2 regions of the Streptomyces sp. NPDC004134 genome follow, and region 2 is predicted to be linked to the other one. Evidence: riboswitches for the same ligand, from Rfam matches in the RefSeq annotation. Region 2 holds a riboswitch; the other holds the start of a gene.
The links. Region 2 has a riboswitch for cyclic di-AMP ahead of ACFYVJ_RS23620 (transglycosylase SLT domain-containing protein). Riboswitches for the same ligand answer to the same signal wherever they lie in the genome.
Positions count from the first base shown of each region.

Region 1: linked by a shared signal. The riboswitch ahead of ACFYVJ_RS00260 (peptidoglycan DD-metalloendopeptidase family protein) and the one ahead of ACFYVJ_RS23620 (transglycosylase SLT domain-containing protein) in region 2 are both predicted to bind cyclic di-AMP.

Region 1 covers NZ_JBIAMS010000001.1:63,833-68,846, reverse strand. The annotation lists gene ACFYVJ_RS00270 (DUF5959 family protein) at 111-542, shown strand; gene ACFYVJ_RS00265 (nuclear transport factor 2 family protein) at 559-939, opposite strand; gene ACFYVJ_RS00260 (peptidoglycan DD-metalloendopeptidase family protein) at 1,091-1,855, opposite strand; cyclic di-AMP (ydaO/yuaA leader) riboswitch at 1,864-2,026, opposite strand; gene ACFYVJ_RS00255 (SDR family oxidoreductase) at 2,385-3,914, shown strand; gene ACFYVJ_RS00250 (DUF302 domain-containing protein) at 3,889-4,302, opposite strand; gene ACFYVJ_RS00245 (rhodanese-like domain-containing protein) at 4,500-5,014, shown strand, end outside.
Region 2 covers NZ_JBIAMS010000020.1:10,180-15,193, forward strand. The annotation lists gene ACFYVJ_RS23615 (L-serine ammonia-lyase) at 1-1,256, shown strand, start outside; cyclic di-AMP (ydaO/yuaA leader) riboswitch at 1,736-1,927, shown strand; gene ACFYVJ_RS23620 (transglycosylase SLT domain-containing protein) at 1,929-2,690, shown strand; gene ACFYVJ_RS23625 (glycosyl hydrolase) at 2,811-4,289, opposite strand; gene ACFYVJ_RS23630 (hypothetical protein) at 4,625-5,014, shown strand, end outside.

The DNA.
Region 1 (5,014 bases), on a different contig from region 2:
CTCGACGGTGCCAACTCCCGGGCCTGCGCGGGCTGATGGACCCTCGGCCGCTGTCGTGTCAGTGGTGGCGACTAGTCTTCGGCGACGTGCGCGAGCAGGGAGGGGCAGTCATGGCTGAGGATCCGATCGACCTGATCCGTCTGGAGGGGGACGGCAACAGCGTCGTCCTCCGGATCGACGGGAGGGAGACGCGGAAGCCCCCCGTCGAAGCGGATGTGCTGGTCGGGGAGTTCGTGGTCGAAACGCCGTTCGTCCGCGGCACCCTCAAGACCTGGCTCTTCCCCGAGGACCTGGGGGAGTGGCAGCAGGCTCTGGACTCGCTCGACGCGGGCGAGGACATCGCCTGGCGCGAGGGATCGAGGGCGCCGTGGCTGTACGTCGAGCTCGACGAGGACGACGACAGGTGCCGGGTCACGATCAAGGACCATTCCGCCTCCCTGACGACGGTGACGGTCACCGTCCCCCTGGCCGACGCCTGGTTCGACGACGCGTACCGACGCCTGGACGCCGTCTGGGAGACCTGGCCCCTCGAAGAGGACTGAACCCCGGCCGACGGGATCATTCGGTGACGAAGCCGGCGTGCGCCGCGATGATCCTCCAGCCTGCCCGGTCGCGGCTCCAGGTCCGGGTGTAGCGCATCCGGGCACGCAGCGGCTGCCCGCCGACGGAGCCCTCCAGCGTGCCGAGGAACCAGGTGACTCCGGTGTGCGCCGTAGCGAACACCCGGAGGTCTTCTTCCTCAAGGCCGGTCAGCACCTGGTGGCCGGTCCGGTGGGCTTCCAGGTCGTCGCCCTTCGAGTAGAGGCGTCCGTCGGGACCGGTGAACCGTCCCGCGTCGTCCAGCAGTTCGCCCATTACGTCGACGTCGGAGGCGAGCTGGGCCGCCTGAAGGCGTCGTTCGGCCGCGCGGAGGCTTTCGGTGTGATCGTCGTTCGGCATCTGCCCAGCATGACGGGTCCCGGTGCCGGAGACGTCTCCCCTTCTGCTGATGGCAGATTCTGCCCGGTGCCGGCAGGAAAGGGGTGGCGAGGTGAGGGGTGGCGAGGTGAGGCGGGCCCCTGGAGGCCCGCCCCGACCGTCCCGGGTCGCGTCAGGTGGTTACGCCGTGGTTGGTGAGCCAGGTGAGGGGGTTCTTGGCGGAGCCGTAGTCCGGTGTCGTGCGGACCTCGAAGTGCAGGTGCGGGCCCGTGACGTTGCCCGTGGCGCCGGATCGGGCGATGCGGTCTCCCATGCCGACCGCGGTGCCCTCGGAGACGTCCATCTGCGAGAGGTGGGCGTAGTGGGTGTAGTCCCCGTCGCCGTGTCTGATGACGATCTGGTAGCCGAACGAGTCGTCCCAGCCTGCTTCCACGACGGTTCCCTTGGCCGCGGCCTTGACCGTCGTGCCGACCGGGACGGACCAGTCCTGGCCGGTGTGGCCGTTCTGCCAGTTCGCGCCCGACGCCTCGTAGCCGGCCGTGGGGGTGCTGCCGTCCACGGGCATGACGGCCGTCGGGTCGGGCGCGGCGGTGGCGGTGCCGTAGGAGGCGTTGTCGGCGTTGGTGCCCGGGCCGTCGGCGGGGCCGTCGAGGGAGAGGTCCATGCCGGGGGAGATCAGGTTCGGGTCCTCGCCGATGACGGCTCTGTTGTTCTCGTACAGCGTCTTCCAGCCACCGTCGACGTCCTGCTCCGCCGCGATGACGGAGAGGGTGTCGCCGGAGGTGACGGTGTAGGTGGTGTCCTCTTCCGCGAAGGCGGCGGACGCGCCGATGACCGGCAGGGCGAGGGTGGCGCCCGCCGCCGAGGCGCGGGTGGCGAGTTTGCGGGCGCTGCCGGGGCGGCGCGCCGCGCGGTGGCGGCCGTGAGGGGATGACATCGTACGGGCCTCTTTCTCCGGACGCCTGCGAGGTGAGCTGTCGGGTTCGGGCTGGAGCTGCCCGGCCGCCGGCTTCGGCGGACCTCACCCCGAGCCGTCGCAGGGACGGCGCGGTCCGGCGGGGGCCGGACCCGTGGGTCCCCCGCTCCTGCCCGGCGGTGCGAGCTGATCGGCAGGTACCGCGGCGCCGGGGGCAGGATTCGGCGGTCCGGCGCGCAGCGGGTGTTCGCCTTTCGAACGGGCAGCCACGCTAGGGGGATCATGTGTTCGACGGCAAGGGGGTCACGCGCTCCCGCGGAATAATTGACTCCGCGTCGCGGCGAGTTGACGTCGTGCAGCCGCCAGACCCGGGCAAGCGCTCATTTGCCCGTCGGTCTCCGACAAAGGGCGTGGCGGGTGGTGATGCGTTCACATGCCTGTCCCGGCCGCTGTCCGGGCCACGTTGCCGCGCGCCGCGGCCCCTTCGACGTGATCATGGAGTCGTACTGCCCGCACGCGGTGACGACCGGCCCCTCCGAAGGAATCGATCATGGACACCGATGGCCAGCCCACCTCCGAAACGCTGACGTGCCTGGTCACCGGGGCGTCCGGGTATATCGGCGGGCGGCTGGTGCCGGAGCTGCTCGCGGCCGGGCACCGGGTGCGGTGCCTGGCCCGTACGCCCGGCAAGCTCCGCGACCATCCCTGGGCCGGGGACGTCGAGGTCGTGCGCGGGGACGTCACGGACGAGGAGTCCGTGGGTGCCGCCCTGCGCGGGATCGATGTCGCGTACTACCTGGTGCACGCCCTCGGCTCCGGCGGCGGGTTCGAGGAGACCGACCGGCGGGCGGCCCGCGTCTTCGCCCGGGAGGCGGATGCCGCCGGGGTGCGGCGCATCGTGTATCTGGGCGGCCTTACGCCGCGGGGGGTGCCGGAGGCGTCCCTGTCCCCGCACCTGCGGTCCCGGGCCGAGGTCGGGCGGATCTTTCTGGAGGGGGCCGTGCCCGCCACCGTGCTGCGGGCCGCGGTCGTGATCGGTTCGGGGTCGGCGTCGTTCGAGATGCTGCGCTATCTGACCGAGCGGTTGCCGGTCATGGTCACCCCCCGGTGGGTGAACACGCGCACCCAGCCCATCGGCGTCCGCGACGTGCTGCGCTACCTGGTCGGCGCCGCCGCCATGCCCCCGGACGTCGACCGGGCCTTCGACATCGGCGGGCCCGACGTCCTGACGTACCGGGAGATGATGCGCCGCTACGCCGCCACGGCGGGGCTGCGCAAGCGGCTCATCCTGCCGGTGCCGGTCCTCACCCCGCGGCTGTCCAGCCACTGGATCGGGCTCGTCACCCCCGTGCCCGCCGCCCTCGCCCGCCCCCTCACCGAGTCGCTGCGCCACGAGGTCGTCTGCCGCGAGCACGACATCGCCCGGTACGTGCCCGACCTGCCGGGGCGCCCGCTGCCCTTCGGCGAGGCGCTGGCCCTGGCGCTGCGCCGGGTGGGCGAGGCGCGCGTCGCCACCCGGTGGTCGTCCGCCGCCGTGCCCGGTGCGCCCAGCGACCCGCTGCCCACCGACCCGGACTGGGCGGGCGGCAGCCTCTACGAGGACGAACGCCGGCTCTCCGTCGACGTACCCCCCGACGAGCTCTGGAAGGTGATCGAGGGCATCGGCGGGGACAACGGCTGGTACTCCTTCCCGCTCGCCTGGGCGGTCAGGGGCTGGCTCGACCGGTTCGCCGGCGGCGTCGGCCTGCGCCGCGGGCGGCGCGACGCCGAGCGGCTGCGGGCCGGCGACTCGCTGGACTTCTGGCGCGTCGAGGAGATCGAGCCCGGGCACCTGCTGCGGCTCCGGGCGGAGATGCGGATGCCGGGGCTGGCGTGGCTGGAGATGTACGCCGAGCGGGACGCCGCGGGCCGTACCCGGTACCGGCAGCGCGCCCTGTTCCACCCCCGCGGCCTCCTCGGGCACGCCTACTGGTGGTCGGTGTTCCCCTTCCACCACGTCGTCTTCGGCGGCATGGCCCGCAACATCACCCGGGCCGCCGCCAGGGGCGCGGGCGTCAGTCCGTCTCCCCGGCCCCGGTGAGCGGCGCGAGCGCGGCGAGCGCCGCGTCGAGGCGTGCGGTCGCCTCCTCCGCGACCGGGCGCAGCGCGTCGAGTCCGGTGAGGGTGACCATCGTGCCGGGGTCGAGGGCCTGTACGGCGGTGCGGTCGCCGTCGCGGCGGACGACGACGTTGCAGGGGAGCAGCAGACCGATCGAGCGGTCGGCGTCCAGGGCGCGGCGGGCGAGGGGCGGGTTGCAGGCGCCGAGGATGACGTAGTCCTCCATGTCGTGGCCGAGCTTCGCCTTCAGGGTGGCGGTGACGTCGATCTCGGTGAGGATGCCGAAGCCCTGCGCCGCGAGGGCGTCGCGGGTGCGGGCGACGGCGGTGGTGAAGTCGGTGTCGAGGTGCACGGTGCGGTCGTAGCGCATGGCGGTCGGCTGCCCTTCCGATGGTCGGCGCGTGGTGTGTGGGGCACGGGGCGAGGGGCGGTGTCCGGGCGCCGGCGCGGTCCCGGCAGGCCGTTCTCCCGGGGTGTTCCCCGCCTCCCAAAATACCCCCCCGGGTAATTATGCTACGGTCGCTGATATACCCCCCGGGGTAATTAGCCACTGGAAGGGAGTACGTCGTGTTCTTCGTCGACACGATCGAGGTGCCGGGGCTCGGCAACCGCAGTTATCTCGCCGGCGGTGAGCACACCGCCGTCGCCGTCGACCCTCCGCGCGACATCGACCGCGTGCTCGCCGCCGCCGCGCGGCGCGGGGTGCGGATCTCGTACGTCGTCGAGACGCACGTGCACAACGACTACGTCACCGGGGGCCTGGAGCTGGCCCGGGTCACCGGGGCCGCCTACCTCGTGCCCGCCGGCGCCCGCGTCTCCTTCCGGCACGTACCCGTGCGCGACGGGGACCGTACGGAGATCGACGGCCGCCTCGCCCTGCGGGCCCTGGCCACCCCCGGGCACACGCCCCACCACACCTCGTACGTGCTGGAGGAGGACGGCACCGCCGTCGCCGTCTTCAGCGGCGGCTCCCTGCTCATCGGCACCGTCGGCCGCCCCGACCTGGTCGAGCCCCGGCTCACCGAGGGCCTGGCCCGCGCGCAGCACGCCTCCGCGCGGCGGCTCGCCGACGAACTGCCCGA
Region 2 (5,014 bases):
CCGCCGCCGTACGCGCCGAACTCTTCGGCTCCCTGGGCGCCACCGGCCACGGCCACGGCACCCCCAAGGCAGTGCTCCTCGGCCTGGAGGGCCACTCGCCGCGCACCGTCGACATCGAGTGGGCCGAGGGCGAGGTGGAGCGCATCCGCAGCACCGGGCGGCTGCACCTGCTGGGCGCCGAGATAGGGCGCGACCACGAGATCCCCTTCGACGTCGCCGCCGACCTCGTGCTGCACCGGCGCCGCTCGCTGCCGTACCACGCGAACGGCATGACGCTGGCCGCGTACGACGCGGACGGCGGGACGCTGCTGGAGAAGACGTACTACTCGGTGGGCGGCGGCTTCGTCGTCGACGAGGAGGCGGTCGGCGAGGACCGGATCAAGCTCGACGACACCGTACTGAAGCACCCGTTCCGTACCGCGGACGAGATGCTGCGCCGCACCCGCGAGACGGGCCTGTCGCTCTCCTCGCTGATGCTGGAGAACGAGCGCGCCTGGCGCACGGAGGCGGAGATCCGCGGCGGGCTGCTGGAGATCTGGCGGGTCATGCGCGAGTGCGTCGCCCGCGGCACCAGCCGCGAGGGCATCCTCCCCGGCGGCCTCAAGGTCCGCCGCCGCGCGGCCGGCGAGGCCCGCCAGCTCCGCGCGGCGGGCGACCCCGCGGCGCACGCGATGGAGTGGGTCACCCTGTACGCGATGGCGGTCAACGAGGAGAACGCCGCCGGCGGCCGCGTCGTCACCGCCCCCACCAACGGCGCGGCGGGCATCATCCCCGCGGTCCTCCACTACGCGGCGGACTTCGTCCCCGGCGCGGACGACGACACCGCGGTCCGCTTCCTCCTGGCGGCGGGCGCGATCGGCATGCTCTTCAAGGAGAACGCCTCCATCTCCGGCGCGGAGGTCGGCTGCCAGGGCGAGGTGGGCTCGGCCTGCTCCATGGCCGCAGGCGGCCTCGCCGAGATCCTCGGCGGCACCCCGGAACAGGTGGAGAACGCCGCGGAGATCGGCATCGAGCACAACCTGGGCCTCACCTGCGACCCGATCGGCGGCCTGGTCCAGATCCCGTGCATCGAGCGCAACGGCATGGCGGCGGTCAAGGCCATCACCGCGGCCCGCATGGCACTGCGCGGCGACGGCCAGCACTTCGTCTCCCTCGACAAGGCCATCAAGACCATGAAGGAGACGGGCGCGGACATGAAGGTCAAGTACAAGGAAACCGCCCGCGGCGGCCTCGCGGTCAACGTGGTGGAGTGCTGAGGGAGTTGGCGAGAAATCCGCACGCCGCACTCGCCAACTGAGCACCCCCCGTCCGCAATCCGGCGGTGACTCCGAAGAAGTCGTTTCCCTTTGGCCAGTTGACGCCTCGCCGTCTCCGCTGGCGAGCGGTTTCCCCCGCTACGGATTCGTGAATTCCCGCCGTACGGACGCGGCACCAGACAGCCCGGAACAAACGGACTTGTCGGATATTCCCTGCCGGACGATACGCCCCATTTGAAGGATTCGCCCCCGATCGCCCCGTGCTCCTGCCCGATCGGACCTCATGTGTCCGGTGACGCGAATCACGTTCGGCCGCGAGCGCCCGCGGGGGGAATTCACAGTTTCCTTATCCCGAAAGCGAGTTGCGGCCCGCTCCGCTTTCCGCGGCGGCACTCACCCGGCCCGGGAGCCGGTCCCGTATTGGCCGGACGAGTTCCGCAGCTTGTCCGGACCGGAAAGACATGCTTAAGTCTCCGCCAGCCGGGTGGACGCCGAATCCTGCCGCCATCCGGAAACCGTTCCCTAATCACACACGGCAGGAGCGGGGGACCCATAGGTAAGTTGCCGGTCCGTATTCAGGACCGGCTTGGGGTGAAGTCGCACCGCGGTGCGGCCGGGCATCTCCAGCCCGAACCCGACAGCTCACCTCGCAGGCGCTGAGGAGAAACACCCATGCCTGCAAAAGGTAAGCATCGCCGTCCCAAGCTGCGCCTGATCAGCCGCGGCCTCACTTTCGCCGGCGTCAGCGGCGTCGCGATCGCCGCCCCGCTGATCGGCGCGTCCTCGGCCTCCGCGGCCGGCTCCGTCCCCGCGGCCGCCCCCCAGACCGGTGTACGCGCCGAGGCCCCCGCCGCGGCGACCGCCGGCGCGGCAGCGGCCACGTACGCCGTGGTCGCCGGAGACTCCCTGGCGAAGATCGCCGACCGGGAATCCGTGCGCGGCGGCTGGAAGAAGCTGTACGAAGACAACCGCGAGGCCGTCGGCGGCAACCCGCACTTCATCCTCCCGGGCCTTGAACTCGTGCTCGGCGCCAAGGCCGACAAGGCCGACAAGGCCGACAAGGCCGAATCCGAGCCGGGCATGAAGACCGCCAGCGCGACCGTCACGAGCTACCCGGACAACCTCGACGGCTGGATCCGGGAGTCCCTCGACATCATGGCCGAGCACGGCATCCCCGGTACTTACGACGGTATTCACCGCAACATCATGCGGGAGTCCGGGGGCGACCCGCAGGCCATCAACAACTGGGACATCAACGCCGTGAACGGCACGCCCTCCAAGGGCCTGCTCCAGGTCATCGCTCCCACCTTCGAGGCGTACCACGTCCCCGGTACCTCGACGGACAGCTACGACCCGGTGGCCAACATCACCGCCGCGTGCAACTACGCGGCCGACCGGTACGGGTCGATCGACAACGTCTACGGGCCGTACTGACGGACCGGAGAGCGCCGGTGTCCCCACCGGCGCTCTCCACGGGCCTGCGGCCCGTCCCGCCGAACGAGGGCGGGCGGCAGACCCGACGGGCCGGGGAATGCCCCGTGCGCCGGCCCCGGTTCAGCGGGTCCGGGCCGGAGGGTGGGAGCGCCAGTCGCCCAGTTCGTCGAGCGTGATGACGTAGTCGTCCTCGTAGACCTTCCTGAGGAACGGCAGCGGGTTGTGCTCGCCGTCGTCGATGAACTCGCCGCTCCAGGTCGTGAACCAGCTCCAGTCCGCCTCGTAGGTCCGCAGCAGGTCCGGGTCGGGGATGGAGCCCGTCTCGGTCATGGCGACGAGCTTCTCGTCGCCGACGAGGTCGACCAGCTTGTCGTACGTACCGCTGGCCGGTCCGTGGTCGCCGATCGGGGGGTAGGTGTCGGCGCTGATGACGTCGACGACGTCGTCGCCGGGATACCAGGCCGGGTCGACGGAGTTCCACACCCAGATGAGGTTGTGCAGCCCGTGGTGGCCGGTCATGCGCTCGTACATCAGCCGCCACAGCTCCTTGGCCGGCCCGGGGCCCTTGGCGCCCCACCAGAACCAGCCGCCCTCGGCCTCGTGCAGCGGGCGCCACAGCACCGGGACGCCCGCGTCCTGCAGCCGCTTCAGCTCTGCCGCGATGGCGTCGATGTCGCGCAGCAGCAGTGCGTACTCCGCGGACTGCGGGTCGGCGAGCGCCGCGGCCACGTCGAAGGTCGTCGCGTCGGTGTAGAAGCCGCGCCACCACTCCTTGCCGGGTTCGTCGATGAGGCCGGCGGGGGCGTTCCAGTGCCAGACGAACGTGGTGATGCCGCCGCGTTCGTCCCAGGCGAGGGCGTTCTCGACCTCGGTGGAGGTGGTGCCGCGCTCGACGCGGCTGGGGGAGTAATCCATCATGTCGTGGCCGGCCACGGCCGGCGCGCGGCCGACGTTCTCCTCCACCCAGCGGACGGAGGCCGCGTCCTGCTGGCCGCTGAGGATGTGTTCGCCGTAGCCCGCGGTGAGGTAGCTGAGCAGCGCCCGGGCCTCCGGGGTGGCCTGCGGGTCGACGGGGACGCCCGAGACCTGGTGCGGCGGGCGGGGCTCGCTCGGGCTGAGGCTGATGGCATCGATCTCGTACCAGCCCCAGTTGTTCACGATCGTGATCGTGTCGGCGCCCTCCCCGAGCAGCACCTTGCCGGCGGCCACGGTGCTGAAGGTGTCGGTGGCGGCGAGCGTGACGTCGCCCGCGCCCTCGCCGTTGAGCTGCAGCGATGCCACCTTCTGACCGTACGGGGCACGGTAGTGGATGGTGAGGTCGTGGAGCCCGGCCGGGCCGTCGGGGACGGTGACGGTGACGGAGTCCTCGGCCGCGTCGAAGCCGGTGACGTAGCCGGTGCCGGAGTGGCCGGGCGCGGAGGACTCGACGACGGTGCCGTTCAGCCGGCCGTCCTCGGCCTCGTAGACGACGGGTTGGGCACGGGCGCCGTTCTGGCCGGCCGCGGCCTCGGGGGCCGTACCGGCGGAGAGGAGGGCCGCGAGGAGCGCGGTCAGGACGAGGAGCGCCAGTGCGGGCGTGCGGCGGAGTAGGTGGATCACCGGGGATCTCCTGCCGGGGTGTGGGGGATACGGGCGGGGGGTGCGTTCCACGGTCGATGGGAGCGCTCCCATCATGCTTCCGTGTAATGGCCACGTCAATGCGGCGGGCGGCGGGCGTCCGTCGCCGCCGGCCCGGGACGGACACCGGCGCGGTGACGCGGGCGATGTCCGTGAGACCTTCGCCGGGGGCCGGTTCGGCGGGCCGGGCCGCCGGATCCGGACCCGTGCCGATTCGACGGCAACCGTTCGACGGCTCTGCGGCCACCGTCCTCGTACGCGCGGGAGAGCGCACCCCTCCCGTGCCCCCCACGACACGAGGCAAGGAGAGTGGCGCGATGAGCCGCAGCAAGCGCACCCCCACCGGACGACCCCGGCGCCGGAGCAGAGCCGTTCGTACCCTGATCGCCGCCCCGCTGCTGGCGGCGCTCGCACTCCTCGGGCATCTGGCGGTGCCCGCGCAGGCCGCGGTGGCGCAGACCTGGCAGTCCTGCGACCAGTGGGGGAACTGGCAGTCGCCCGACGGCTACATCCTCTACAACAACATCTGGGGCTCCGGCGCGGGCAGCCAGTGCATCTCCGCGGAGTCGGCCCACGACTGGACGGTCCACGCGGACCACCCGAACACCGGTGGCATCAAGTCGTACCCCAACGCCAAGTGGATCGTGAACGAGCCGGTGAGCCGGATCGACCGCCTCAGCAGTACGTACGACGTCACCGTGCCGAGC